Regions from separate parts of the Comamonas sp. 17RB genome, predicted to be linked through region 1. Evidence: riboswitches for the same ligand, from Rfam matches in the RefSeq annotation. Region 1 holds a riboswitch; the other holds the start of a gene.
The links. Region 1 has a riboswitch for glycine ahead of gcvT (glycine cleavage system aminomethyltransferase GcvT). Riboswitches for the same ligand answer to the same signal wherever they lie in the genome.
Positions count from the first base shown of each region.

Region 2: it holds a riboswitch for glycine, as region 1 does, so the genes downstream of both, QM470_RS07230 (trimeric intracellular cation channel family protein) here and gcvT (glycine cleavage system aminomethyltransferase GcvT) in region 1, are expected to answer to the same signal.

Region 1 covers NZ_JASHHY010000001.1:404,025-418,614, reverse strand. Annotated here, with positions in the region: gene gcvP (aminomethyl-transferring glycine dehydrogenase) at 1-535, opposite strand, end outside; gene gcvH (glycine cleavage system protein GcvH) at 585-959, opposite strand; gene gcvT (glycine cleavage system aminomethyltransferase GcvT) at 1,125-2,255, opposite strand; glycine riboswitch at 2,306-2,419, opposite strand; glycine riboswitch at 2,445-2,533, opposite strand; gene QM470_RS01700 (fatty acid--CoA ligase) at 2,713-4,284, shown strand; gene QM470_RS01695 (TetR/AcrR family transcriptional regulator) at 4,516-5,133, opposite strand; gene QM470_RS01690 (NADH:flavin oxidoreductase/NADH oxidase) at 5,362-6,516, shown strand; gene QM470_RS01685 (peptidylprolyl isomerase) at 6,815-7,600, opposite strand; gene QM470_RS01680 (BolA family protein) at 7,677-7,946, opposite strand; gene QM470_RS01675 (septation protein A) at 7,943-8,533, opposite strand; partial or broken gene msrB (peptide-methionine (R)-S-oxide reductase MsrB) at 8,880-9,284, opposite strand; gene QM470_RS01665 (protein adenylyltransferase SelO) at 9,281-10,903, opposite strand; gene QM470_RS01660 (3-(methylthio)propionyl-CoA ligase) at 11,118-12,755, shown strand; gene QM470_RS01655 (branched-chain amino acid ABC transporter substrate-binding protein) at 13,052-14,302, shown strand; gene QM470_RS01650 (branched-chain amino acid ABC transporter permease) at 14,500-14,590, shown strand, end outside.
Region 2 covers NZ_JASHHY010000003.1:200,332-214,921, reverse strand. Annotated here, with positions in the region: gene QM470_RS07255 (hypothetical protein) at 1-66, opposite strand, end outside; gene QM470_RS07250 (Lrp/AsnC family transcriptional regulator) at 172-630, opposite strand; gene ocd (ornithine cyclodeaminase) at 781-1,914, shown strand; gene rocF (arginase) at 1,923-2,879, shown strand; gene mnmC (bifunctional tRNA (5-methylaminomethyl-2-thiouridine)(34)-methyltransferase MnmC2/FAD-dependent 5-carboxymethylaminomethyl-2-thiouridine(34) oxidoreductase MnmC1) at 3,001-4,968, opposite strand; gene QM470_RS07230 (trimeric intracellular cation channel family protein) at 5,069-5,734, opposite strand; glycine riboswitch at 5,901-5,996, opposite strand; gene QM470_RS07225 (oxidative damage protection protein) at 6,150-6,428, opposite strand; gene QM470_RS07220 (sulfate ABC transporter substrate-binding protein) at 6,570-7,601, shown strand; gene QM470_RS07215 (hypothetical protein) at 7,659-7,832, shown strand; gene putA (trifunctional transcriptional regulator/proline dehydrogenase/L-glutamate gamma-semialdehyde dehydrogenase) at 8,595-12,377, opposite strand; gene QM470_RS07205 (Lrp/AsnC ligand binding domain-containing protein) at 12,455-12,973, shown strand; gene QM470_RS07200 (DUF2269 family protein) at 13,095-13,580, opposite strand; partial or broken gene QM470_RS07195 (DoxX-like family protein) at 13,685-14,089, opposite strand; gene QM470_RS07190 (NAD-dependent epimerase/dehydratase family protein) at 14,101-14,590, opposite strand, start outside.

The DNA of each region.
Region 1 (14,590 bases):
AGCGGTTGCTCTTCGATTTGACGGAACGCTTGGCCAGCGTCATGGCTTCGGCGGCGGCCGTGGCCTCGTCCAGCATGGACGCGTTGGCGATGGGCATGCCGGTCAGGTCGGTGACCATGGTCTGGAAGTTGACCAGCGCCTCCATGCGGCCTTGGGAGATTTCGGCCTGGTAGGGCGTGTAGGCCGTGTACCAGGCAGGGTTCTCCAGGATGTTGCGCAGGATCACGCCCGGCGTGTGGGTGCCGTAGTAGCCCTGGCCGATGAAGCTTTTGAGCACGCGGTTCTGGCCCGCCAGTGCCTTCAGCTCTGCCAGCGCCTCGGCCTCGGTCACCGCGGCCGGCAGCTGCATGGCGCGGCTGCGGCGGATGGCCTTGGGCACGATGGAGTCGATCAGCGCGGCGCGCGAGGCTTCGCCGATCACGCTGAGCATGTGCGCTTCATCCTGCGCGTCGATGCCGATATGGCGGGGCAGGAATTCGCTGTGGTTTTCCAGGGCGTGGAGCGATTCCACAGGGGCGGGGGCAGACATCAGCATGGAGGGGACCTATCTCAAAAGCTGGGGCGGTACGGCTGCGGGCTGGGCGTCAGGCGCCGGCCGCGAAGCTGTCGTAGGCGGTCTTGTCCATCAGGGCATCGAGTTGCGATGCATCGGACAGCTTGACCTTGAAGAACCAGCCGGCACCCAGCGGGTCGCTGTTGGCCAGGGAGGGGTCGTCGCGCAGGGCTTCGTTGACTTCGACGATCTCGCCGCTCACGGGCATGTAGACGTCGGCCGCGGCCTTGACGGATTCGACCACGCCGGCCACTTCGCCTTCATTGAAGGTGGTGCCCACGGCGGGCAGGTCGACGAACACCACATCGCCCAGCGCGTCCTGCGCGTGGACGGTGATGCCGACCACGGCGGCGTTGGTGTCGGCGGTGTTGATCCACTCGTGCTCTTTGGAAAACTTGATGCTCATGGGAAGCTCCGTTGGGTAAGTTTCTGAAAAAAAGGCTGGTGCAGGCGGTGCACACAGTGTTTGGGACAGGTCTGGCAGCACTGTAGCGGCCTTGGCGCCTGCACCTGGGCTTGGCGGTGCTTTTTTATGGTGCGGGGCCTGGCAGGCGCGCAGGCGGCAGAGCGTTCAGCCGCGGTGGTAGCGCGCGGGCACAAACGGGGTGGCCGCGACCTTCATGGGCACCGGCTTGCCGCGCACCATGGCGAACAGTTCCGTGCCTTCTGCGGTGTAGTCGGGCTGCACATAGCCCAGGGCCACGGGCTGGTTCAGGCTGGGGCTGAGCAGGCCACTGGTGATGTAGCCGACCTGCTGGCCGTCCATGTTCTCGAGCACGGCGGGCTCGCGCACCGGCACGCGCTCGGTGGCGATCAGGCCCACGCGCTTGCGTTGCAGCAGCGCCGGGTTGTCCAGCTGGGCCAGCACGGTGTCGGCGCCCAGGAAGCCGCCTGCGCGGGCCCCGCCGGTGCGGCGCACCTTCTGGATGGCCCAGGTGAGGGCGGCTTCCACCGGGGTGGTCTTGTCGTCCATGTCGTTGCCGTACAGGCACAGGCCGGCTTCCAGGCGCAGCGAATTGCGTGCGCCCAGGCCGACGGGTTCCACCTCGGGCTGGGCCAGCAGCTTGCGGGCCAGGGCTTCGGCCTGGGTGCCGGGCACGGAGATTTCAAAGCCGTCTTCGCCGGTGTAGCCGCTGCGCGTGACGTAGCAGGCAATGCCGTCGATCTGCACCGCCATGCCGGTCATGAACACCAGGCCCAGCACCTCGGGGGCCAGGCGGCCCAGGGCTGCGGCGGCCTGCGGGCCTTGCAGGGCCAGCAGGGCCTGTTCGGGCATGGGAATCACCTGGCAGCGGCTGCCGATGTGCTGCTGGATGTGGGCGATGTCCGCCACCTTGCAGGCGCCGTTGACGATGAGGAACAGGTCGTCGCCACGGTTGACGAACATCAGGTCGTCGAGGATGCCGCCCTGGGCGTTCAGCAGCAGGCCGTAGCGTTGCTTGTGCAGGCCCAGGCCTTGTACGTCGATGGGCAGCAGGGTTTCCAGTGCGGCGGCGGCGTCGGGGCCCACCAGGCGCAGCTGGCCCATGTGGGAGACGTCGAACAGGCCGGCGGCGTCGCGGGTGTGGCGGTGTTCGGCCATCAGGCCGCTGGGGTATTGCACCGGCATGGCGTAGCCGGCAAAGGGAACCATGCGTGCGCCGAGTTCCAGGTGCAGGGCGTACAGCGGGGTGGTCAGCAGGTCGGTGGTGGCAGCGGTCATGGTGTCGCAGAGCAAAGCAAAAGAAATGCCGGCGGCCTGCGCCGCCTGCGCTTTGCCCTGTTGTCCGCTTTACCTGAGAGATTCACCCGCACCTTCCAGGCGTGGGGCTTGCTCCTTCGGTGGACGGGGTGGTGTCACCCGCGCCTCTCTCCAACAAGGTACGCCCGCGGTCGATGCGGCGGGCGGCTGCCAGTCCTTTTGCCTGAGCGTTCGGGGTTGCCCCTGCGCCTTCGGCGGCGCCGCTGGGCCTGCTGGCCGGGCGCGCTCTCCTGACGAATCCGCGCAGTATATCCGGCCCGATGGGCGGTGCCTACCGAGATGCATATGCATAGATGCAAACGATCTGAGGCGCTGCCTATACTCGTCTACCAATTTCGATGGTTTCAAGGAGACGAAGTTGGTCGACACACAGTTTTCCCCTGCGGGCGCAGCCCCTGTCCCGGCACCGCGTGCGGCGCTGACCCTGGGCGACACGCTGGCCTGGCCGGCGCGCTATCTGCCGCGCAAGGAGGCGCTGGTGGTGTCGGACGCGCAGGGCCGCCGCGCCTGGACCTATGCCGAGCTGGATGCCGAGGTGAACCGCCACGCCCACGGCCTGCAGCAGCTGGGCATTGGCCAGGGCGATGTGGTGGCGGCCTTTCTGTACAACACGCCGGCCTTTGTGTTCACCTTGCTGGCGACGGCGCGCCTGGGCGCCATCTTCAACCCCATCAACTACCGGCTGGCCGCGCAGGAGCTGGCGTTCATCCTGCAGGACGGCAGTGCCAAGGCCCTGGTGTTCGAGGATGAGGGCGCTGCCGTGGTCGAAAAGGCCAGGCTGCTGGTGCCCCAGGTGCAGCACTGGATCCACGCCGACCCGGGCGCTGCACCGGCCTTTGCCACGGCGCAGCTGGCCGCGCTGGCGGACGGCCAGCCCGCCACGCCGGTGGGCGTGCAGGTGGACGAGGATGCACCCTGCATTCTGATGTACACCAGCGGCACCACCGGCCGCCCCAAGGGCGTGCTGCACACCCACCGCAGCAAGCTGGCGCACAACGCCATGATGCACCAGGTGATGCAGTTCCGCCGCGAGGATGTGGGCCTGTCGGTGGCCCCGCTGAACCACACGGCCGAGCTGCACACCAGCTTTCTGCCGCGCCTGCAGGTGGGCGCCACCCAGGTGCTGCAGCGCCGCTTCGATGCGGCCGATGCGCTGCGCCTGGTGGAGGCGGAAAAAGTCACCTTCTTCTTTGCCGCGCCGACCATGGTCACCATGCTATTGAACGACGCGAGCCTGGGGCAGCGCGATCTGTCGTCGCTGCGCCTGGTGGAGTACGGCGGGGCTTCGATGGCGCCGCACTTGATCCGCGAATGGACGCGCCAGGTGGGCTCGGGCCTGGTGCAGGTCTTCGGCACCACCGAAATGGGTCCGTGCATGTCGGTGCTGTATCCGCATGAGCAGCTCAGCCATGCCGGCTCGGCCGGCCTGCCGTCGCTGAACCACGATCTGGTGGTGGCGCGGGTGCGCGAGGACGGCGCTGCCACCGACCCGGCCGATGCCTGCGCGGTGGGCGAAGTGGGCGAGATCCTGGTGCGCGGCCCCTGCATGATGGCCGGCTACCTGAACCGCCCGGAGGCCAATGCCAAGGCGCTGGCCCATGGCTGGTACCACACCGGCGATCTGGGGCACCTGGACGCCGACGGCTATCTGTGGATCCGCGACCGCATCGACTACATGATCAATTCGGGGGCGGAGAACGTCTACCCGCGCGAGGTGGAAGATGCCCTGGTGGAGCATGCCGAGGTGCTGGAAGCGGCCGTGGTGGGCGAGAAGGACGCACGCTGGGGCCAGGTGGTGGCCGCCTATGTGGTGGCCAAGCCAGGCGCGGCGGTGACGGCGGCGGTGCTGGACGCCTTTCTGATGCAGGGCGATCGCCTGGCCAGCTACAAGCGCCCGCGCAGCTACCACTTTGTCGACAGCCTGCCCAAGACCACCAGCGGCAAGATCCAGAAGCATCTGCTGCGCCAGCCGGACCTGTGCGCAGCCTGAGGGCCTCACTGCGTTGAGGGGCTGAGGCCGCAGGGCCAGGCCCCGGTCGCATTCCCAGGCAAGCCCCAAGGCAAGCCCCTGTCTGCCGCCGAGGACGGCGCGGACAGGGGCTTGCCTGTTTCTGGCCGGGGCACATGCCCGGGCGGCGGGCAGGTCCGCCGGGAAGGCTTGGCGTCGCTCAGCGGTCGGGCCGCCCGGATGGCGTTTTCCGGGCGTGCGTGCCGGGCCTGGCTAGGCCGACTTGACGATAGGCCAGGCCATGGCGGCAATCTGCAGCAGGCCGCGCGCAGAGGTGCCATCTCTGGCCTGTATGGACATGCCTTGGAGCAGGGCGTTCAGGGCCAGGCCAAGGCCCTCCACATCCGCGGTGGGTGGCAGCTCACCTTCTGCCACCGCTTTTTGCAGGCGGGCCTGAAAACGGGCCTGTGCCCGCAGGCGCAACTGCTTGAGTGTGTCATCGACGTCCTTGCTGCCCGCAGACACATTGGTCGTCCCCAGGACCACCATGCAGCCACAGGGGGCGTCTTGCGAGGAGAGGATGCCTGCCGCCTGCGCAAAGAATTGGGTCACCGCAGGTTCGATGCCGGCTTGTGCGTCGAACGCATCCCAGGCGGCATCCCAGTAGACCGCTTCGTAGTGGTCGACTGCTTCCAGAAACAGCTTGGCCTTGTTGCCGAAAGCCGCGTACATGCTTGGCGCGCTGATGGACATGGCGGCACACAGGTCCGCGATGCTCGCGGGCTCGTAGCCCTGCCGCCAGAACACGCCCAGCGCGCTGTGCAAGGCCTGCGCACGATCAAACCCACGGGGGCGGCCCCGCGCGGTGGAACTGGCTGCAACTTCTTCCATGGCTGAATTTTCGCACCTTGAAACACCCATTGGGTGATAGGGGTATGCAATTCAATAATGGTCACTATAGAATAAAAATCAATCTGTAGTGATCGTTATACAAATAGTCTTTCGCTCGCCAGATCGCTGCCCGAAAGAGGGCAGTGCGCCTGCATCAGGCTCCTCCATTCCACCTCGGCAATGACCGGCCTCCGCAGAGAGGCTGTGTCTGCCCACCCAAAGCTCTACATGTCCGCACTATTTACCCCTCTGCAGCTGCGCGAGATCACCATCAAGAACCGGCTCACCATTTCGCCCATGTGCCAGTACGCGGCCACCGATGGTTTTGCCAACAGCTACCACACCGTCCAGTACGGCCGTTTTGCGCTGGGCGGCTTCGGGCTCGTCATGGTGGAGGCCACGGCGGTCAGCGCCGAAGGCCGCATCACGCATGGCGACCTGGGACTGTGGTCTGACGCGCACATCCCGGGCCTGTCCGCCATCGCCAGCTTTCTGAAGCAGTACGGGGCCACGCCGGCGATCCAGCTCGGGCATGCCGGCCCCAAGGCCAGCATGCAGCGTCCCTACTACGGCGATGGCCCGCTCAATGCATCGGACTTCGAACGGGGCGACCTGCCTTGGCCTGTGGTCTCTGCGAGCGCACAGCCGGTCGACGAGGGCTGGCTGGTGCCTGAGGCGCTGGATGCCCATGGACTTGCGCGCATCAGGCAAGCCTTTGTGGATGCGGCCAAGCGCACGCATGCCGCAGGCTTTGACGTCATCGAGCTGCACTGCGCACATGGCTACCTGCTGAATTCATTCCTGTCTCCGCTGACGAACCAGCGCACGGACGCCTATGGCGGCACGCTGGAGAACCGCATGCGTCTGCCGCTGGAAATTGCCCAGGCGCTGCGCGACTTCTGGCCGCAGGAAAAGCCCATGTTTGTGCGCATCTCGGCAGTGGACAGCAGCAAGCAAGGGGTGTCGGTGGAGGACAGCGTGCAATTCGCCAAGGCGCTGGCCGGGATGGGTGTGGACGTGGTGGACTGTTCGACCGGAGGGATTGGCCGCACCTATGACTACGAAAGCGGGTACGGCTACCAGGTGCAGTATGCCAAGCGCATCAAGGCGGAGACCGCCATCAAGACCATGGCGGTGGGCATGATCGTGGCCCCGCAGCAAGCCGAGGCCATTGTGGCCGGCGGCGAGGCCGACCTGGTCGCCATCGGCCGGCAGGCGCTGCAGAACCCGAACTTCGCACACGAAGCGGAGCAGGCCCTCGGCGCTGTGGATGCGAGCGCGCCATTCAACAGCTGGCCCCGGCAGGTGGGGTGGTGGCTCAACGGCCGTCAGCGCAAGATTGCGCAGATTGGCGAATGGCAGCCTGCCGCCGAGACGGTTTAAGCACGGCGAACTCCACCGCTGCGGGTGATGCCTGCGCGGTGGGAGAGATGCTGGTGCGGGGCCGTGCAGGATGGCCGGCAAGCTGCACCGCACAGCATCCTGTGTCCCTCCCCAAGGGCTGCCGCATGGCAGCCCTTTTTGCAGCCGGGTTGGCGCGTGCTGCATGCCGGTGCACTGGCGAGCAGGCATGTGCAGCCCGGTGGTGGGCAGGCCAGCCATTCCCGGGCATAAAAAAACGCGGCCGAAGCCGCGTTTTTTTCGGGGCGCAGGTGCCGGCCAGCGGCACCGTGCAGGGTGCTTACTGCACCTTGGCCTTGGCGCGCAGACCGTCCTGGAACTGCATCAGCTTTTGCTGTTCCAGTTGCTGGGCGATCTGGGGCTTGACGTCGTCCAGCGCAGGCAGTTGGGCCTGGCGGGTTTCGATCACGCGGATCACGTGCCAGCCGAACTGGGTCTTGACCGGGGCGCTGGTCATTTCGCCCTTGTTCAGCTTGAGCATGGCTTCGCTGAATTCGGGCACGTAGTTGCCGGGGTTGGACCAGCCCAGGTCGCCGCCTTGGGCGCCGGATCCGGGGTCCTTCGATTCCTTCTTGGCGATGTCTTCGAACTTCTTGCCGCCGTTCACTTCGGCAATGATGGCCTTGGCGCGGTCTTCGGAGTCCACCAGGATGTGGGCGGCGTGGTATTCCTTGCCTTCGTTGGCAGCGGCGAACTTGTCGTATTCGGCCTTGATTTCGGCGTCGGTGACGGGGTTCTTCTTCTGGAAGTCGGCGAACAGTTCGCGGATCAGAATGGTCTCGCGGGCCAGTTCCATCTGCTGGCGGTATTCGGGCGAAGCAGCCAGGCCGCGGCGGCCGGCTTCCTGCAGGAAGATTTCGCGGGCGATCACTTCTTCCTTGATCTGCTCATCCATTTCTGCCGGCACGGGGCGGCCGGAGCGCTCCAGCTGTTGCTTCAGAACGTCTGCGCGCGCCTTGGGCACAGGCTTGCCGTTGACGATGGCCAGGTTCTGGGCGGTTGCCGAGAAGGCCATCGTGCCCAACAGGGCGGCTGCCACAAGGCTGGACAAGAGCTGTTTTTTCATGCGGGATCCAAAAAGGAAAATAGGTGAGCCCACCGGCCAGCAGGGCAGCGGGACTTGAACAGAGGGTTGCTGGCGCTTACAACACTTCGATCGCCAGGGCATGCAGGCCCTGGTCGATGAAATCTTGCAAGGAATCATACACAAGCCTATGGCGTGCAACGCGCGGTTTGCCGTCAAACAGCGGGCTGGCCACGCGCACCCGGAAATGGGTGCCAAAGCCGGTGCCGTTGGCGCCGGCGTGACCGGCGTGCTGGTGGCTTTCGTCGATCACTTCGAGCTGCGTCGGGGACAGCACTTCGCGCAGCCGCGCTTCCAGGGCGGCTGCCGTGATGGGCAGGGCGCTCATGGCTGGCGGTCCTGGGTCTGTTGGGCGTCGGCGCCGGGCAGGGCCGCGTCGTCGCCGCCGGCTTCCTTCATGTGGCGGCTCAGGTACACGGCCTGGGCCAGCACGAACACCATCATCAGCCCCATGCCGCCAAACAGCTTGAAGTTGACCCAGGTGTCGGTGTCGAAGTTGTAGGCCACCCAGAGGTTGAGTACGCCCATGACGGCGAAGAAGCCGGTCCAGCTCCAGTTCATGGTGCGCCAGGCCGCTTCAGGCAGCTGCATCTGGGCGCCCATCAGGCTTTTGAGCAGGTTCTTCTTGAAGAACAGCTGGCCGACCAGCAGGGCACCGCCCATCAGCCAGTACAGCACCGTGGGCTTCCATTTGATGAAATTCTCGTCGTGCGCCAGCAGCGTGGCGCCGCCGAACAGCACGATCACGCCCAGGCTGACCCATTGCATGGGTTCCACCCTGCCGGTCTTGTAGCGCAGATAGCCGATCTGCAGCACGGTGGCGATGATGGCCACCGCGGTGGCGGTGTAGATGCCCCAGACCTTGTAGGCCACAAAGAACAGGATGATGGGGAAGAAATCGAGCAGAAATTTCATGTAACGGTGCGGACAGCCACTGCGGGCCGGGTGCGAAAGAACGCAGCATGCCATATCCGAAAAACCCCGCAGACAAGGGTTGCTGACGGGGTGGCGGGTTCCGGACGGGCGGCAGGGGGCGCGGGCGGACCGCCACCGGGGTTGGGGGGCGGCCTGCTGGTGCTGGCTGCCTCCCGTTGACACCGGCATGCGGGCGCGCGTGGGTGGCTTAGCTGTGGCCGCCCTGGGCCTGGCGGTGGCCGCCGTCGGTGCGACTGGGTGTGTCGTCGGGCGAGGTGGGCGCGGCCACCGGGGCCGGCTCCTGGCTGCCGTTGTCGACCACGCCGGTGGGGCTGGGGGGCGGGGCGTCGCCCAGGAAGTCCAGCGAGGCGGAATTCATGCAGTAGCGCAGGCCGGTGGGCAGCGGGCCGTCTTCAAACACATGGCCCAGGTGGGCGCCGCAGCGGCTGCACACGGTTTCGGTGCGCACCATGCCGTGGCTGCGGTCCACGATCTCGGTGATGGCGCCGGGCACGGCCTTCCAGAAGCTGGGCCAGCCGCAGCCGGCGTCGAACTTGGTGTCGGAGTCGAACAGCTTGGCGCCGCAGCAGACGCAGTGGTAGCTGCCATCGGCCCAGTACTGCTCGTATTTGCCGGTAAAGGCGCGTTCGGTGGCCGCGTGGCGGGTGACTTCAAAGGCCACCGGTTCGGCGTGCTTGGACTGCAGTAGGGCCTGCCACTCGGCGCTGGTCTTCTGGATGGGGTAGGTCATGAGGAGCAACTGATGGAGATGGAGGAAGCCCAGTCGGGCGGGAAGCCGGCCCAGTCATTGTGCGCCGGGTGGGCGTCGTACGGTGCGGCCAGCACGGCCTGCAATTGTTGCAGCACGCCGGTGTCGCTGGCCTGGGCGGCACGGATGGCGGTTTCGCCCAGGTGGTTGCGCAGCACAAAACGGGGGTTGGCCCGCTGCATGGCCGCTGCATCCGGCGTGCCGCCGGAAGCCGCCAGCAGTGCCAGGTAGGAGGGCAGCCAGCGCTGCCAGGCCGCGCCGTCCACCAACAGATCCTGCACCGCATCGTACTGCCCTTTGGCGGCGGCATCGGTCAAACGGCGCCAGAAGATGGGGTAGTCCACTTTTTCCGCGGCCAGCAGCTGCAGCAGCTGGCCCACCACGGGCGTGGCGGGGTCGGCCTCTTCGGGTGTGGTGGCGGCGGTGCCGGTCTGCGCCAGGGCCGGCAGGCCCAGCTTGCGGCGCATCAGCGCGGCAAAGGCGGCGGAGAAGTGCGGGCGGTAGGCCTCGATGGCGGCGACGGTGGTGTCTTCTTCACCGATCAGCGGGTGCAGCGCCTGGCCCAGGCAGAACAGGTTCCAGTACGCCACCTGCGGCTGCTGGCGGAATGCGTAGCGGCCCTGGGTGTCGCTGTGGTTGCAGATGTGGTCGGGATCGAACCCGTCCAGAAACTGGAACGGACCGTAGTCGATGGTCAGGCCCAGGATGGACATGTTGTCGGTGTTCATCACGCCGTGGCAAAAGCCCACGGCCTGCCAGTGGGCCAGCAGCTCGGCCGTGCGCTCGGCCACGGTGCGCAGCAGGGCGGCGTAGGGGTTGCCGGGCGCGGTGCGGCAGGCGGGGTAGTAGCGGTCGATCACATAGTCGGCCAGCTGGCGCAGCTCGGCCTCCTGGCCGCGTGCGGCAAAGTGTTCGAAGTGACCGAAGCGGATGAAGCTGGGCGCGACGCGGCAGACCACGGCGGCGGTTTCCACCTCTTCGCGGTAGATGGAGGCCGGGCTGCCAGTCAGGCTGAGTGCGCGCGTGGTGGGGATGCCCAGGGCGTGCATGGCTTCGCTGCACAGAAACTCGCGGATGGACGAGCGCAGCACGGCCCGCCCGTCGCCCCGGCGCGAATACGGCGTGCGGCCCGCGCCCTTGAGCTGCAGCTCCCAGCCGGGGACGGCGGGGGCGGCTGCGCCCGCGGCGTCCATGACGGTGCCTGCGGTGGCTTCGGTCGTGTCGGCGGTTGCGTTCGGCGCCTCACCCAACACTTCACCCAGAACGATCGCACGGCCGTCGCCCAGCTGGCCGGCCCACACGCCGAACTGGTGGCCGCTGTAGACGGTGGCATAGGGCTGGCTGCCGGGCAGCAGGCGGTTGCCGGTCAGCACCTGGGCGGCCTGCTCGGTCTGCCACCAGCCGGCCGGAATGCCCAGCTGGGCGGCCAGGTCGGGGCTGTGGGCCAGCAGCTGGGGCGTGGGCAGGGGCGTGGGCTCCAGCCGGGTCAGAAAAGCGGGGCCCAGGCGGGCAAAGCCCTGGGGGTTCCAGGTGGGTTGCCAGCGGGCGGTGGCGGCAGGGGCCGGGGATGCGTCGGAAGGCGCGGAAGCAGGTGCATGCATGCGGCTTATTGTTGGCCCAGGCGCTTGCCCTTGCAGCCGGCGGGGCAAGCGCCGCACGCCCTGGCGCACAGCCGCGCGGCGCCGTGCGTCACCCAGGTGTCAGGCTGGCATGCTGGAAAGCACGGAAAGTCGCCCAAACGGCCCTGGGCTACGATGTGCAGCGAGTCCAGAACAAAACCACCGGCACCGACCGGATCCAAGGAGTAGACCCCGTATGCAAGGTTTGATGCAGGATCAGCAGCTGCTGATTTCGTCGCTGATTGAATTTGCCAACCGCTTCCACGGCGACGCCGAAATCGTCTCGCGCCGCGTGGAGGGCGACATCCACCGCTACACCTACCGCGACCTGACGGCCCGCGCCAAGCAGCTGGCCAATACGCTGGACGGCCTGAAGCTGGCCCACGGCGACCGCGTGGCATCGCTGGCCTGGAACGGCTACCGCCACATGGAGATGTACTACGGCGTCAGCGGCTCGGGCCGGGTGCTGCACACCATCAACCCGCGCCTGCACCCCGAGCAGATTGCCTGGATCGTCAACCACGCCGAAGACCAGGTGCTGTGCTTTGACACCAGCTTTCTGCCGCTGATCCAGGCGGTGCACGCCAAGTGCCCCACGGTGCGCCAGTGGGTGGCGCTGTGCGATGCCGACAAGCTGCCGGTCGACAGCGGCATTCCCGGCCTGGTCAGCTACGAGGCCTGGATTGCCGGTCAGTCCAAGAACTACCGCTGGCCACAGCTGGACGAGAACACCGCCTCCAGCATGTGCTACACCAGCGGCACCACCGGCAACCCCAAGGCGGTGCTGTACAGCCACCGCTCCAGCGTGCTGCACGCCTACGGCGCGGCACTGCCCGATGTGATGAGCCTGTCGGCGCGCGATGCCGTGCTGCCCGTGGTGCCCATGTTCCACGTCAACGCCTGGGGCCTGCCGTATTCGGCGGCGCTGACCGGCGCCAAGGTGGTCTTCCCCGGCCCGGCGCTGGACGGCAAGTCGCTGTACGAGCTGATCGAGGCCGAAGGCGTGACCTTTGCCGCCGGCGTGCCCACCGTCTGGCAGATGCTGCTGACCCATATGCAGCAGGGCGGCCTGAAGTTCAGCCACCTCAACCGCACGGTGATCGGCGGCTCGGCCTGCCCGCCGGCCATGATCGACACCTTCGAGGACACCTATGGCGTGCGCGTGCTGCACGCCTGGGGCATGACCGAGATGAGCCCGCTGGGCACGCTGGGCACGCTCAAGAACAAGCACCTGGCGCTGCCCAAGGAGCAGCAGCGCAAGATCCTGCAGAAGCAGGGCCGTCCCATCTACGGTGTGGACATGCGCATCGTGGACAGCGACGGCCGGGACCAGCCCTGGGACGGCAAGGCCTGCGGCGACCTGCTGGTGCGCGGGCCGTGGATTCTGGACACCTACTACAAGGGCGCCAGCCCCCTGGTCAAGGACGAGGAAGGGCGCGGCTGGTTCCCCACCGGCGACGTGGCCACCATCGACCTCGATGGCTATATGCAGATCACCGACCGCACCAAGGATGTGATCAAGTCCGGCGGCGAATGGATCAGCTCCATCGACATCGAGAACATCGCCATGGGCCATCCGGCCGTGGCCATGGCGGCCTGCATCGGCATGCCGCACCCCAAGTGGGATGAGCGCCCCATCGTGGCGGTGGCGAAGAAGGCCGGTGCCGAGGTCTCGCGCGAGGAGCTGCTGGCCTTCTTCGACGGCAAGACGGCCAAGTGGCAGATTCCGGACGATGTGGTGTTTGTGGACGCCATTCCGCTGGGCGCGACCGGCAAGATGCTCAAGACCAAGCTGCGCGAACAGCTGGCCGGCTACAAGCTGCCGGGGCTGTAAGCCTCCGCACTGGCCGCGCACTGGCTGCGCACCGTCCGGGGCAGACCGGCGGCGCGGCTGCAGCGGCACCAAACAGAGCGCCTGGTGCGCATGGACCATGGGTTTCGGGGGCATCCCCGCAGACCCGGGGGGCATGCGCGCCGGGCGTTTGGCTGCGTGGCGGGCCGGGCCTGCGGCCCCCGGGGCAATCCCTGCCGTACAAGTCCCAGGGCGAACGACCGTGCGGCCCGGCTACGCTTGCGCAAGCCATCGGCTGACATACCAGCCGATCCACGTAGCCCTCACAGGAGTCCTGCATGCAGTTCGCGCTGAAGACCACGTTTGCCACCCTGACCCTGGCCACCCTCACGGCCAGTCTGAGTCTGCCCGCCCACGCCCAGAAGGGCGAGACGGTGAAGATCGCCTGGCTGGACCCGCTGTCCGGTCTGATGGCGGCGCTGGGCACCAACCAGATGAAGAGCTGGCAGTTCATGGCCGAGGAATTCAGCAAGAACAACCCGGCCGGGGTGAAGTTCGAGATCGTCCCCATCGACAACAAGCTCAGCCCGCAGGAAACCACCAGCGCGCTGCGCTCGGCCATGGACCAGGGCGTGCGCTATGTGGTGCAGGGCAACGGCTCCGGCCCGGCGCTGGCCATCATGGATGCGCTGGACAAGCACAACGCCCGCAACAAGGGCAAGGAAGTGGTCTACCTGAACTACGCGGCCGTGGACCCGGACCTGACCAACAGCAAGTGCAGCTACTGGCACTTCCGCCTGGATGCCGACACCTCCATGAAGATGGAGGCGCTGACCACCTACATGAAGGACCTTCCCGAGGTGAAGAAGGTCTACCTGATCAACCAGAACTACGCCCACGGCCACCAGGTCAGCAAGTACGCCAAGGAGATGCTCAAGCGCAAGCGCCCGGACGTGGAAATCGTCGGCGACGACATGGCACCGCTGGCCCAGGTGCGCGATTTTTCCCCCTACATCGCCAAGATCAAGCAGTCGGGCGCCGACAGCGTGATCACCGGCAACTGGGGCTCGGACCTGGCGCTGCTGGTCAAGGCTGCCAACGATGCCGGCCTGAACAACGTCAAGTTCTACACCTACTACGGCATTGCCACCGGTGCGCCCACGGCCATGGGGGCCGCCGCTGCCGGCAAGGTCTACATGGTGGGCTACAGCCACCTGAACGCCGAAGGCCCGATCAACAAGATCGTCAAGGACTTCAAGGCCAAGTTCAATGACGATATGTACACCGCCTCGGTCTACCACGGCTTTGCCATGCTCAGCGAAGCCATGGCCCGGGCCAAGAGCACCGACCCGGTGAAGGTGGCCGCCGTGATGGAGGGCATGAAGTTCAAGAGCTTCAACGGGGAGGTGGAGATGCGCAAGACCGACCACCAGCTGCAGCAGGGCCTGTACATCAGCCGCTGGGAAAAAGCCGGGGGCAAATACCCGATAGACTCGGAAAACACCGGTTACACCTTTGTGCCGGTGAAATATTTCGAACCCTATGTGGCCAGCACGCCCACGTCCTGCCAGATGAAGCGGCCCAGCTGAGTGGGGCTGCACGGTCCACACGGCCCCTGCGGCGCGCGGTGCGCCGCAGCCCGGCCGCCCCTGGCAAGGGGCGGGCTGGGCGGGCCGTACGGGCGGTATGAGAGGGGCAGGGCTGCGCGCCGCCAGGCGCTGCAGTGCTGCACAGGGGGCCGGCCTGCGGGGCCGGTCAGTGTCAAGCGTGCGCGGGCCGATCGTCCATGAGTCTGGAATTCTTCACAATCTCCCTGCTGAACGGCGTGAGCTACGGCCTGCTGCTGTTCATGCTCAGTTCGGGCCTGACGCTGATCT
Region 2 (14,590 bases), on a different contig from region 1:
CAGCAGGGCGGACAGCAGGGTCAGCACGGCCAGCAGCATGTGGGAATGTTTGAGAGCGATGTACATGGGGTGATACGGTGTGGAAGTTCTTATGAAAACAGGAGCTTGCTGTGCACTGTTGGTCTGGTTCTGCAGACTATTTTGCGTGGAAAAAATGGTTGCAGCTGCCAGTCAGCTATCTGTGGGCGGTACTGCGGCTGCGCTGGCCGTGGTGCGCAGCGTCTCCAGGTGGATGCTGGTTTCGGAGTGGCTGATGCCCTTGATCAGGCGGATGCGTTCCAGCGCCCGCGCCAGTTCGGGCAAGGTGGCCACCTGCAGTTCGGCCAGCAGGTCCCACTGGCCGTTGGTGGCGTGCAGGGCCTGCACGGCAGGTTCGCCCAGCAACGAGGCGGTCACCCTGCGGGCGTCATTGCCTTCGATGGCAATGCTCATCCAGGCCTGCAGTCCGCCGGTCTCGGCTTCGGGTTTGAGGCGCAGCGTATAGCCCACGATCACGCCCTCGTCTTCCAGGCGGCGCAGACGGTTGGTCACGGTGCCACGCGACACCTGCAGCCGCGCGGCCAAGGTGGCCACGCTTTCACGGGCGTTGTGGCGCAGCAGGGCAATCAGGCGCTGGTCGATCTGATCCAGATTGGACATAGTGGCAACGATAGCTATCGATATGGCAGATTTTTGCCGATTTTGAACAGTTTTTGGCGATATGAATTGCCGCTGGCCTGTGTCACGCTCATGCCATCTCTTCCGCGCACCCTGGGTGCTGCTTTGCCGGAGGCCATTTCCATGACTGCACTGACCGCTGTACACCGCCTGCCGAGCGCCCAGGTGCACACCGACTTCCTGAGCGCCACCGATGCCGCCCGCCTGGTGGCGCGCGTGGGCGTGGTCGAATGCGTGCGCCGCATCACCCAGGCGCTGGAGGCCGACTTCGGCCGCTGGAATGACTTTGACAAGACCGCACGCACGGCAGCCCATTCCGCGCAGGGTGTGATCGAACTCATGCCCGTGGCCGATGCGCACGATTACGCCTTCAAATACGTCAACGGCCACCCCGTCAACACCCAGCATGGCCTGCCCACAGTGATGGCTTTTGGCGCGCTGGCCGATGTGGCCACCGGCATGCCGCGCTTTGTCAGCGAACTGACGCTGACCACGGCCCTGCGCACCGCCGCCACCTCGGTCATGGTGGCGCGCAAGCTTGCGCGGCCCGGCAGCCGGCGCATGGCATTGATCGGCAACGGCGCCCAAAGCGAGTTCCAGGCCCTGGCCTTTATCGATCAATTGGGAGTACGCGAACTGCGGCTGTTCGATGTGGACCGTGCCGCCAGCGCCAAGCTGCAGCGCAACCTGGCACCGTTTGCGGCCCGGTACGGGGTCGATGTGCAGGTGGTGGACAGCGTGCATGCGGCCGTGCAGGGCGCCGATGTGGTCACCACCGTCACTGCCGACAAGCGCAATGCCGTGGTGCTGGACGCTGGCGCTCTGGCGCCGGGCATGCACATCAACGCCGTGGGCGGGGACTGTCCCGGCAAGACCGAGCTGGATGCCGAGGTGCTGGCACGCAGCAGCGTATTTGTGGAATACGAACCTCAGACCCGGCAGGAAGGGGAGTTGCAGCAGATGCCGGCCGACTTTGCCGTCACCGAGTTCTGGCGGGTGCTGAGCGGCGCGGCGCCCGGCCGGGTGTCGGAGGCCCAGATCACCCTGTTTGATTCCGTGGGCTTTGCGCTGGAAGATTATTCCGCCCTGCGCACCATGCAGGCGATGGGCCGGGAGGCGGGGCTGCTGTCGCGCATCGAGCTGGTGCCCACGCTGGCGGACCCCAAGGATTTGTTCGCCCTGCTGCGCCAGGGTGAGGATATGCACCAGGCAACGCCGCCCTCCGTGGAGCGCGCGGCCTGGCACAAAGTGGCGTGAGGATGGAAATGCTTCAGAAAGACGAGTTGGCCGTGCAGGTGCACCAGGCCGTGACGCTGATTGGCGTGCCCACGGATGTGGGCGCGGGGCGCCTGGGTGCTGCCATGGGGCCGGATGCTCTGCGCGTGGCCCAGCTGGGCCCGGCCTTGGCGCATTTTGGCGTGGATGTGCAGGACATCGGCAATCTGGCCGGTCCACCCAATCCGCGCGGTGCACGCGATGCGCAAGGCCTGCGCAACTACGCCGAATGCCTGGCCTGGAACCAGGCCACGCACGACGCCGTGCTGGCGCAGCTGCAGGCCGGGCGCATGCCCATCATGCTGGGCGGCGACCACACGCTGGCCACCGGGTCCATCAGCGCTGTGGCGCGCCACTGCCGTATGGCGGGCAAGCGCCTGCGCGTGCTGTGGCTGGATGCCCATGCCGACTGCAACCTGCCCGACATCAGCCCCACCGGCAATCTGCACGGCATGCCCGTGGCCAGCCTGTGCGGTCACGGCCCGGCACCGCTGGCCGGCATGGCCGGGTTCACACCTGCGCTGCAGGGGCCAGACATCTGCCAGATCGGCCTGCGCAGCGTGGACGAAGTGGAAAAACGGATGATCCAGCGCCTGGGTCTGGAAGTGTTCGACATGCGTGCCATCGACGAGCAGGGTATGCGCGCCGTGATGCAGCAGGCCCTGGCCGGGCTGGAGGGCCCTGAAGGCGACGATGTGCACCTGCACCTGAGCTTTGATGTGGACTTTCTGGACCCCGACATCGCCCCCGGCACCGGCACCACCGTGCGCGGCGGGCCGAACTACCGCGAAGCCCAGCTGTGCATGGAAATGATTGCCGACACCGGCCGCCTGGCATCGCTGGACATTGTGGAGCTGAACCCGGCGCTGGACATTCGCAACCAGACGGCCGAACTGGTGGTGGATCTGGTGGAAAGCCTGTTCGGCAAGAGCACGCTGGTGCGCTAGTGCAAAGCGGCCCGGGCTAACGTGGTTCCGCTCCGTCGCCATCCCGTCTCACCATCCGCGTTCCGGCATTTCCGGAGCGCTGCCACAGGACGCCGTAGCGGCGTCCTGGGATGTGTGCGGCTCAGCCGCGCCGCTGCAGCCGTTCCGTTCCCAGGTGCAGTGCCAGCTTGGCGTCCAGCGGCAGTGGTTCGCCGTGCAGGCGCGCAGCCAGCAGCTCGCCGCAAAGGATGGACAGCGTCAGCCCGCGTGCGCCCAGGGCGGTAAGCGCCCACAGGCCCGCCAGGTTCTGCCCGGCGGCGTCTGAGTCTGCGCCCGGGGCGGCAGAGCCCGCTGCGTGCGCAGTTCCTACCGGCCCCACTGGTCCCACAATCGGCAGCCGGTCGTGGCTGGCCACCCGCACCCGGCCCCAGGTGGGGCGGCTGCGCGCATCTTGCGGGTCAAACCAGGGGGCCATGGCCGCGCCAGTGGCCGGCAGCAGTGTGGACAGCTTGCCGTGGTTCACCACGTGGGCGGCCGCCTGGTCGGCAGCGGAGATGGGCATGACGGTCACATCGCGCTCGAAGGTGGAGCCCATGACCCAGGTTTCCCCGTGCTGCGGATCGTGCGGCTGCGGAATGTGGGTGACCAGATTGCCATTACCGTTGACCGGGAAGGGCGGCAGGGCGCCGGCGTTGTCTGCGGTGTGTGGCCCCCAGCTGATCTGCCCGCGGATGGGCTGCAGCGCCCACGGTTGCCGGGGTGGCAGCAGCCCTGCCGTGGCGGGGCCGCAGGCCAGTACCGCCAGGTCGGCCTCGGCCAGGATGCGGCCGTCGGCGTCCAGCGCCTGCCAGCGTCCGTCGGCGCTGCGCTGCAGGCGGGCCACCACGGCATGCGCCTGTACACGGATCTGCGGGTGACGCAACTGTGCCTGTACCAGCTGGGCCGGGCGCACCCAGCCGGCTTGCTGGTGCCAGCAGGCCACCGTGTCCCGCGGCAGGCCGGCCTGGGACAGCTGGGTGGCACTGGCGGCGTGGCTCCAGTCGTCACCGGGGCCGCCAGCCCAGCTGGGAGGCAGGCCGGTGCCGCCGTCGGTGCAATGCTCCAGCACGCCGCTGTGGCACCAGTCCGTGCCTTCCTGGCACAGGTCGCGCAGGCGCTGCAGCGTCTGGCGCACCCCATTGCGTGACAGGCGCGAGAGCACGCTGTCGTCGGGCGATACATGGGGGCAGAACAGACCGGCAGGCAGGCCGGAGGCGCCGTCCGCCGGGCCGTCACCGGCCACCAGCACCTGCACCTGCCAGCCGCGCAGCGCCAGGCTGTGGGCGGCGGCACTGCCGGCCAGGCCGGCACCCACCACCAGGGCGGTGCCGGCTTGGGCCACCGGGGATGGGCCGGCCTGGGCGCGCACGCGCGGTTCCCAGGCCGGGTTGAAGCAGGCCTGCAGGTTGTCGCGCTTGGGGGGCACGCCAGGCACCTTGCGCACTTCAAAGCCGCATTGCGCCAACTGGTCGCGCACCGCGCGCGCAATGGTCCAGGTGGCCAGCTGCGTGCCGCGTCGGCAGTGGCGGGCCAGGGCCTTGAGGGTGTGGGCATCCCAGATGCCGGGGTTGGCGCTGGGGCTGAACCCGTCCAGGTAGATGCTGTCGGCCACCGTGGTCTGCTGGCGCAGCATGGCCTGGGCATCGCCAATCCACAGCGTCAGCTGCACGCGGCCGTCTTCAAAGCCCAGGCGGTGCACACCGGGCAGCAGGCCGTGAAAGCGCGCGGCCAGCTGTTCGGCCAGCGGGCGCAGCAGGGGATCGGTGGGGGCAGCGCGCAGCAGGTCGGCGGCGCTGACCGGGTAGGCCTCGACCGAGGTGAAATGCAGCATGCGCGGGCGCTGCGGATCGGCCTTCCAGGCAGCCCAGGTCACCAGAAAGTTCAGGCCCATGCCAAAGCCGGTCTCCAGCACGCGCCACTGTGCCTGGTCGGCCCAGGCCGCTGGCAGGCCACAGCCTGCCAGAAACACCTGGCGCGCCTGGTTCAGTCCCCCGAGTTCGCTGTGGTAGCGGTCCTCAAAACGGGGGCTGTAAGGAGTGCCATCGGGCAGCCAGGCAATCGGTTCGGACATGGGGCAGGACAAGGTTCAGAGGAGTGGGACGAGGGCGCGCCCGGGCCGATACGGCCCAGGGCCTGCCGGGCAGGGCGGCCGCCGTGCCACAGGGATCCGCTCAGTCCCAGCGTTGCTGGTAGGAAAACGTGGGCAGCCGCCAGTGAAAGCGGATGGCCGCCAGTCGGAACAGCAGCCCGCCTGCAAAGCACACCAGGGTGCTGATGTTGGGGCCGACATCCAGCGCGCGCAGGCCCAGGAACAGCAGGCAGACGGCCAGGGACACGCTGGCATACAGCTCGCGGCGGAAGACCACCGGCACCTGGTTGCACAGCACGTCGCGCAGAATGCCGCCGCTGATGCCGGTGATCATACCGGCCATCACCACCACCACGCCGGGGTAGCCCAGCTCCAGCGCCACATTGCAGCCGATCAGCGAGAAGGCGATCAGGCCCATGGCGTCCAGCAGCAGGAACACCTGCTTGAGGTGGATCATGTAGCGTGCCACCACCGTGGTCAGCAGGCCGGCGGAAATCACCAGGTACACGTATTCGGGGTGCTGCGTCCAGCCAATGGGGTAGTGGCCCAGCACCATGTCGCGGATGGTGCCGCCACCCAGTGCCGTGACGAAGGCGATCACCACCACACCAAAGATGTCCATGTTGCGGCGGCCTGCCGCCAGTGCGCCGGACATGGCTTCGGCCGTGATGGCGATCAGGTAGATCACCAGCATGACGGTGAGGTTGGACAGCTGGAACGATTCCAGCAGGGAAACAGATGGAAGCATGGCGGACCCATACGTGAAAAAACCAGGCATGGATGCTGTCCATGGCCTGGTGCGCCTCTCCCGCTGTCCTTTGTACCTGAGAGTTGCGTGCGCGCAGCCCGGTGCGGCGGCACTTGCCCCTTCGGTGAGCCGGGCCGGGTGGCACGGGCTGCTCTCCAGTTGGCGAATCTTTGCTGCGGTACGTCGGCCTGAGCGATTATGGGAGTTTGCGCCTTCGGCGGAGGCCGGCTGTACAGCTGCCTCGCTCTCCCGCAGAAAGCGGCGATTCTAGGCGCTTTTGCGCAGCGCAGGGGCTGCAAGGGCGTTGGTGCGGGGGAGGCAGCTTGCGGGCTGCGGGCAAAAGAAAGCCCCAGGGACTGGCGCGCTGGGGCGGGTCTTCACGCAGTGCCCACAGCACTGCGTGGGTACGCTGCAATTACTGCGCGCTGGGGGGCGGCACAAAGCCGGCTGCGGCATCGGCGCCGGCACCGAAGAAGTGGTTTTCCATCTGGCGGGCCAGGTATTGGCGGGCGCGGGCATCGGCCAGGTTCAGGCGGTTTTCGTTGACCAGCATGGTCTGGTGCTTGAGCCAGTCGGCCCAGGCTTGCTTGCTCACGCTTTCGAAAATGCGCTTGCCCAGCTCGCCGGGGTAGGGCGGAAAGTCCAGGCCTTCAGCGTCTTGGCCGAGCTTGATGCAGTGAACGGTACGTGCCATGGGGGAAATCCTGTCTACGGATGTTTTGGTAATAACAAACTGAAATCTTATTGGTTTCAGTTTTGAGGGTGGCATTCCAGAATGCACAGCAACGGAGCGAGAAGCCGTTTGACAACGCAACCAGAATCACCGAGACCCTCAATGACAAATCGCCGCCACTTTATCAAGTTTCCCCTGCTTGCCAGCCTTTTGACCGGCTTGACCCTCGGCGCTCTGCCGGCTCTCCCCGCACTGGCCCAGCAGCAGGTGACGCTGCTGAATGTCTCCTACGACCCGACGCGCGAGCTGTATGTGCAATACAACCAGGCCTTCGCCAAGTACTGGAAGGCCAAGGCCGGTCAGGATGTGACGATCAAGCAGTCGCACGGCGGATCGGGCAAGCAGGCCCGCTCGGTGATCGACGGCCTGGATGCCGACGTGGTGACCCTGGGCCTGGCGCCGGACGTGGATGCCCTGGTCAAGCACGGCGGCCTGGTGGCGGCCGACTGGCAAAAGCGCCTGCCGCACAACTCGGCGCCTTACACCTCGACCATCATCTTCCTGGTCAAGAAGGGCAACCCCAAGGGCATCAAGGACTGGGATGACCTGATCAAGCCCGGCGTGTCGGTGATCACCCCCAACCCCAAGACGTCGGCGGGCGCCCAGTGGAACTACCTGGCCGCCTGGGAATACGGCAAGCGCAAGTTCGGCGGCGAAGCCGGCGCCAAGGACTATGTGAAGAAGGTCTACGGCAATGTGCCCGTGCTGGACACCGGCGCGCGTGGCTCCACCATCACCTTTGCCCAGCGCAATGTGGGCGATGTGCTGCTGGCCTGGGAAAACGAAGCTTTCCTGGTGCTCAAGGAGTTCGGTGCAGAGAAGTTCCAGATCGTGGTGCCTTCCGTCAGCATCGTGGCTGAACCCACCGTCTCCGTGGTGGACAAGAACGCCGACAAGAAGGGCACCCGCGCCGTGGCCGAGGAGTACCTGAAGTACCTGTACTCGGACGAAGGCCAGGACATCGCCGGCAAGAACTACTACCGTCCCACCTCGGAAAAGGCGCGGGCCAAATACGCCGCCCAGTTCCCGAAGCTGGATCTGTTCACCATCGACCAGGCCTTTGGCGGCTGGTCCAATGCCGGCAAGCACTTTGTGGATGGCGGCAGCTTCGATCAGATCTACACCAAGAAGTAAGCACCACGCGGCGGGGCGGCGCACGTCACCCTGCTGCACTCAACCAAGGAGCCTGCCATGCAAGCACAGCCTGCCTACCAGCCATATTTGAAGAGCAATCTCGCCCCGCGCGGCAAGGCGCCGCAGGAGCAGGTGCGCCAGCTGTTGCTGGTCACCGCCCGGCAATGGGGGGTGCGGGCCATGGCACAGCAGGCGGCAGCAGTGGCACGGCCCTGCTGGCAGGCAGGTTGAGCCTGCCCGCTCCCACATCGCGTTCGTAGGGGTTGATGCCTTGTTCTTCCGAAAGGAAGGCAAGGCTTTTTTGCATGGGGCCTGCAGACAGGCGGTTGCGCAGGCATTTTGCGTGCGCCTTCTATTGCACTGCAGCAGATTTTGGTGGCGCAGAAAGTGTGCAGGACTGGAAACACCTTGCACTTCACCGTTCTGTAAACGAAAAAATACGAACCGGAGCGCGGCAGATGCGTGAAAGCGGCGTGCCAAAAAATAAAGCCTGCAGCGCAAACTGCAGGCTTTTAAAAAAGAAACTGATTGAAGTTGAACTCGCTTTGAATAAGCTTGGTGATGGCCATCCAAGCTCGTTCTCGCATAGGTTCCAAACCGCAGGGCCTGCACGGTCTACCAATCGGACTCTCCCCCCTCTCGGAATCCCATGAATATTGCACACTGCGATTTGGAGCCTGAATATTAACCGATTTCTTCCCATAGAATTTCTATATGTCAGGGTAATGAAAAATCTCTGATGAAAAGCAACAAACCGTGCTGAGTTAAGCAAACCGTCAGTTTGGCGTGAGCGCGGTGTGCAATATGCGCTGCGCCAATGCAGGGGGCGTGAAACTGCCGGCGCATTATCGGTGCGGCCTGGGCGGGCAGCGCCTGCGGCCACCCAGGAGCCGCCCTGTGGCACCGGGGCGCGTCCGGGCCGTATAGGGGGCTTGGCCCCTCGCGCTGTGCACCTTGGAAGGCGCCCGAGCGCAAAGGGGCGGGGAATGCCGGTTACGCCATGGTCATCAGGCTGGCATTGCCGCCGGCGGCGGCGGTGTTCACGCTGACAGCGCGCTCCAGTAGCAGGCGTTCCAGCGGTACCGGCGCCGTGGCGTCGGCCAGGTGGCAGCAGCCCACCAGCGGTCCGCTGCGCTGGGCCAGGCCCTGCAGCAGGCTTTGCAGGCTGGCGCTGCTGCCTTGGTGCAAGACCACATCCACTTCGGTCTGGGCCAGGGCGCTGTCGTCCACCAGTTGCACGCGGGTCTGCACGGCTTCTGGCAGGCGGCTGTGCAGCAGCGCATGCTGGCTGCTCCACAGTGCCTGGCTGTCCACTGCCAGCACCGCGGCCAGCTGGCGCAGCAGGGCGATGTCGCTGTCGGCCTGGCAGAGCACCTGGGCACGCGGCAGCAGCTGGTAGGTGTTGCGTTCACCGGTGGAGCCGGGCAGGGCATAGCGCAGGCCTGCTGGCGATTGCGCGGGCAGTTCCTGGCCGTAGGCGTGCACGGCTTCCAATGCCGGCTGCAAGGCCGACCAGCGGGACAGGGCATGCAGGGCTTCGGGCTGCTGGACGCTGTCGATGGCCGGGCTGCAGGCGCGCTCCAGCAGGGGGCGCAGACGGCCGGGGTGGCGGGCCAGCAGGCGCAGCAGGTACAGCGGGCCACCGGCCTTGGGGCCCGTGCCCGACAGGCCTTCGCCGCCAAAGGGCTGCACGCCCACCACGGCACCCACCATATTGCGGTTCACATACAGATTGCCGGCATGGGCGCGCGCCAGCACAGCCTCCACGGTTTCGTCGATGCGGGTGTGCAGGCCCTGGGTCAGGCCATAGCCGGTGGCGGCTATCTGGTCCAGCAACTGGGGCAGCCGGTCACGGCGGTAGCGCAGTACATGCAGCACGGGACCGAAGACTTCGCGCTGCAGCTCGCTGATGGCGTCAATCTCGATCAGCGTGGGTGCCACGAACGTGCCGTTGTCATCCACCGCCGGCGACAGCGGTGCCTGCGTGGTGCGGTGGCCCTTGGCCTGCATGGCGGCAATATGCTGGCGGATGCCGGCCTGCGCTTCGGCGTCGATCACCGGGCCCACATCGGTGCACAGCGCGGCGGGGTTGCCGCTGGCCAGCTCCTGCATGGCACCGCGCAGCATTTCCAGCACGCGGGGGGCAGCGTCTTCCTGGACGCACAGCACGCGCAGGGCCGAGCAGCGCTGGCCGGCACTGTCAAAGGCGCTGCTCAGCACATCCCCCACCACCTGCTCGACCAGCGCGGAGGAGTCTACGATCATGGCGTTCTGGCCGCCGGTTTCGGCAATCAGCACCACCGGTTGGCCGTCCGTGCGCAGGCGCCGGGCCACGCTGCGCTGCAGCAGGCGCGCCACCTCGGTGGAGCCGGTGAACAGCACGCCTTGCACGCGGGCATCCGCCACCAGGGTGGCGCCCACGCTCTCGCCGGCGCCGGGCAGCAGTTGCAGCGCTGGCGCAGGGATGCCGGATTGCAGCATCAGCTGCGTGGCCAGGTGGGCGACCAGCGGGGTCTGTTCGGCCGGTTTGGCCAGCACGGTGTTGCCTGCGGCCAGGGCTGCTGCAATCTGGCCGGTGAAGATGGCCAGCGGAAAGTTCCAGGGGCTGATGCACACCACCGGGCCCAGCGGAATGTGGGTGGCGTTGGAGAAATCACGCTGGACCTGGGCGGCGTAGTAGCGCAGAAAGTCCACGGCCTCGCGTACCTCGGCCACGGCATTGGCCGAGGTCTTGCCGGCCTCGCGCTGCAGCAGGGCGATGAACTGGGGCAGCTGTGCCTCATAGGCGTCGGCGCAGGCCTGCAGCAGGCGGGCGCGCTCGGTGGTGGCGGTGCGGGCCCAGTCGGCGGCGCCGGCATGGGCGGCCTGCAGTGCCTGCTCCACGTCCGGCAACGTGGCATCACGCACCGTACCCAGCGGGTCGCCGTGGTCGGCCGGGTTGCGCACGGCCACGGGCAGGGGCGCGGCGTCGGCCCCTTGGGAGGCGGACGGCGCCGTATCGGCAGGCGGGGCCAGCAGCGGCTGGGCATGCCAGCTGGCGCCCAGTGCCTGCTCCATGGCGGCTTGCAGTTCGGGCAGCACGGTGTCGCTGCTCAGATCCAGGCCCCGCGAATTGGCGCGTTGCGGGCCGTAGAGCTGGCCGGGCAGGGGAATGCGCGGGTGGTGTGCGCCCACGCTGCCTTCGTGGATGGCGGATTGGTCCACGACGGTGACGGGGGAAACCGCCAGTTCGTGCAGCGACAGCAGGGGGTCGGCAATGCGGTGTACGAACGAGCTGTTGGCGCCGTTTTCCAGCAGGCGGCGCACCAGGTAGGCCAGCAGCGTTTCGTGTGTGCCGACCGGGGCGTAGATGCGGCAGGGGCGACCCAGCGGGCCCACCACCTGTTCGTACAGCGATTCGCCCATGCCGTGCAGGCACTGGAATTCATACTGACCGCGCTGGTAGCTGGCGGGTTCGGCCATCTGGTAGATGCTGGCCAGGGTCTGCGCGTTGTGGGTGGCGAACTGGGGGTAGACCGCGTCCGGTGCCGCCAGCAGCTTGCGTGCGCATGCCAGGTAGGACACATCGGTGTGCACCTTGCGGGTGTAGACCGGGTAGTCGGTCAGGCCGTCGATCTGGGCGCGCTTGATCTCGCTGTCCCAGTAGGCGCCCTTGACCAGGCGGACCATCAGCCGGTGGCCGGTGCGGCGTGCCAGGTCAACCACATGGTCGATCACGAACGGGCAGCGCTTCTGGTAGGCCTGAATGACAAAGCCCAGGCCGTTCCAGCCTGCCAGCGACGGGGCCAGGCACAGGGCCTCCAGCAGGTCGAGGGAAATCTCCAGGCGGTCGGCCTCTTCCGCATCGATGTTCATGCCGATGTCGTACTGGCGGGCCAGTTCGGCCAGCTGCAGCACGCGTGGCAGCAGCTCGGCCATCACACGGGCGTACTGTGCGCGGCTGTAGCGCGGATGCAGGGCGCTGAGCTTGATGGAGATGCCCGGCCCTTCATAGATGCCGCGCCCGGCCGATGCCTTGCCGATGGCGTGGATGGCATCCACGTAGGACTGCATATAGCGCGCTGCATCGTCCTCGGTCAGTGCGGCTTCGCCCAGCATGTCATAGGAATAGCGAAAGCCCTGCGCTTCCAGGCGGCGGGCGTTGTTCAGTGCCTCGCCAATGGTCTCGCCGGTCACAAACTGCTCGCCCATCATGCGCATGGCCATGTCCACGCCTTTGCGCACCAGGGGCTCGCCGCCCTTGGAGGTGAGCTTGGCCAGTGCCGTGCCCAGGCTGCCTTCGCTGTGCGTGGCGACCAGCTTGCCCGTCAACAGCAGGCCCCAGGCCGCGGCATTGACGAACAGCGAGGGGCTTTTGCCCAGGTGGCTTTGCCAGTCGCCGTCGCGGATCTTGTCGCGGATCAGGGCATCGCGGGTGGCGCTGTCGGGAATGCGCAGCAGCGCTTCGGCCAGGCACATCAGTGCAATGCCTTCCTGGCTGGAGAGGGAGAATTCCTGCAGCAAACCCTGCACCAGCCCGCTTTTGCCGCTGCCGGCCTTGCGTGCGCGCAGCTGCTGGGCCAGCTGTAGCGCCATGTCCTGCACCGCCTGGGCGGTGGCGGCGGGCAGACGGGCCTGCTCCAGCAGCGGGGCCACGGCCTGGGGCTCGGGAATGCGGCAGGCGGCAGTGATGGCAGCACGCAAAGGCGTGGCAGGGGCCGGACCGGTCGCAAAATGGCGAACCGCATCGACGGTGGTCATGGCAGAAACAGCGCCGGCAGGCAGGGGGCTGGACATGGAAGGCTCCCAGAGAACTGGATGGTTAATGAATTGCGCGATGATTTCCGAAAATGTGACGAATAAAATTCTGAAAAATGACAGACGCAACGAACAATTCACCAAGCGATGCCGATGAAGGCCTGCAGCAGGACAGCGGCCTGGACCGCATCGACCGGCGCATTCTTGCCATCCTGCAGGACGATGGCCGCATCTCCAACCTGAAATTGGCCGAACGCGTGGCCCTGTCGCCCACTGCCGTGCTGGCCCGTGTGCAGCGCCTGACGCGCGAGAAGTTCATCCTGGGCTACGAAGCCCGGCTGAACCCCCAGAAGCTGGGCGTGGGCATGCTGGTGTTTGTGGAAGTGCTGCTGGACCGCACCACACCCAATGTCTTCGATGAATTCAAAGCCGCCGTGCAGGTGCATCCCGAGGTGATGGAATGCCATATGGTGGCCGGCGGCTTTGACTACCTGCTCAAGACCCGCATGGCCGACATGCACGCCTACCGCGCATTTGCAGGCCGCGTGCTGTGGCAGCTGCCCGGCGTGCGCGAGACGCGGACCTATGCGGTGATGGAAGAGGTCAAGGACGAGGCACGGCTGCCGATGCGCTGAGCGGTGGCAGACCGTGGTCCTGCTACGGGTTGGACAGGCATGCAAAGGCATGCATGAGGCGGGGGGGGGCTGGTGGGGCCGGCCTCTCCTGTTTCTCTTGCGTCCACTGCCCCTCGCAACCTCAGCCCCACAACCCGGGCTTGTTCACCATCAGGTAGTAGGTTCCGGCCATGGCGATAAAAGCCGGGTAGCCCAGTGCTTCCCAGCGGCGCTGGTACTGGTGGTACAGCGGCGGCAGTGCACGGGCCTGTGCATCGGCCTGTACGGTCAGCCGGGCAAGGGCTGCCATGCGGATCTGCAGCCACACCACAGGCAGCCAGCAGATACCGGCCAGCACATACAGGCCCAGCGACATTGCCAGCCAGGGCGTGCTCAGCGGCCAGCCGGCCATCTGCGCCATGGCGATGCCGGTGGCAGGCTGGATGAAGATGCAGGGCGTGGTGAACCACCAGTCCGCGCGCACCACCAGCCGGCTGACCACGGCCTGGGCCGCCACCGAGCCGCTGCGGTTGGCAAAGAACATATAGAAGGCCGAGCCCAGGCCGGTGCCCACCAGCAGCACGCTGGAGAGGATGTGCAGGGTCTTGAGCAGCAGATAGGTGTTCACAGGCAATCCTGGGTGTGGGTTGGTGCAGCGTGGGAAGGCTGGACACGGCGGCAAGTGGGTGAGGGCGCGGATGCCGTGGCCGGGATGGCTGCTGCCGGTGCATGGGCCGACCACAGCACCCACAGCGCGGCAACAATGGGCAGATTCTTGAGCAACGGACCCAGCGGGTGCAGCCACAGCGCGGGTTGCAGCACGGTGCCGACCACGGTCATGGCGGCCATCAGGGCCAGCGCGGCGGCGTAGGCGGCGCGGCCAGGGTGCCACAGGCCGCGCAGCAGCCACAGGCCTACGGCCAGGTCGGCCAGCAGACCGCTCCAGATCACACCGGTTTGCCAGGCCGGGCTGGTGATGCCGGCGTCCTGCAGCAGGCGGGCACCGGCATGCTGCAGGCCTGACCAGCCGGCATCGTCCAGTGCGCTGGCGATGGCCGTGCCCAGCCAGACCAGCACCAGGCTGGCGTGCAGGGCGCGCAATGCCGGCAGCAAGGGGGAGGTCGCAGCAGAAGCCATGTCGGGGCGGTTCATGCGTGCCGCTTGCCGGGTTGCGGCAGCGTGGCGTACAGGGCGTCGGGGGCCACCGGGGGGCGGCCCAGCAGCGCGGGCAGGGTGGCCGGGTCACAGACATTGGGCGTCTGCAGCATGGCCAGTGTGTCGCTGCACCAGGGCATGCTGGGAATGTGGTCACCTACGCGGGCGCCCGCCACGGCCAGCCATTGGGGCAGGCGGCCCACGGCGGCGGGGGACAGTCCCATCTGTGCGCGCAGGCCGGCCACCAGAGCGCCCAGGGCCAGCGGCTGCGGGCCGCCGATTTCGACCAGGCCTGTGGGTGTGTCCTGCGTAGCCAGCCGGGCCAGCACGGCGGCCAGGTCGCGCACAGCCACGGGCTGGATGGTGCTGTCCTGCACGGCTGGCGGCAGCAGCAGGGCGGGCATGCGAGCGAGGTTCAGAAACAGCGCGGAGCTGGCGCCACCGGCGCCAAAGATGATGCTGGGGCGTACCACCACACCGTGC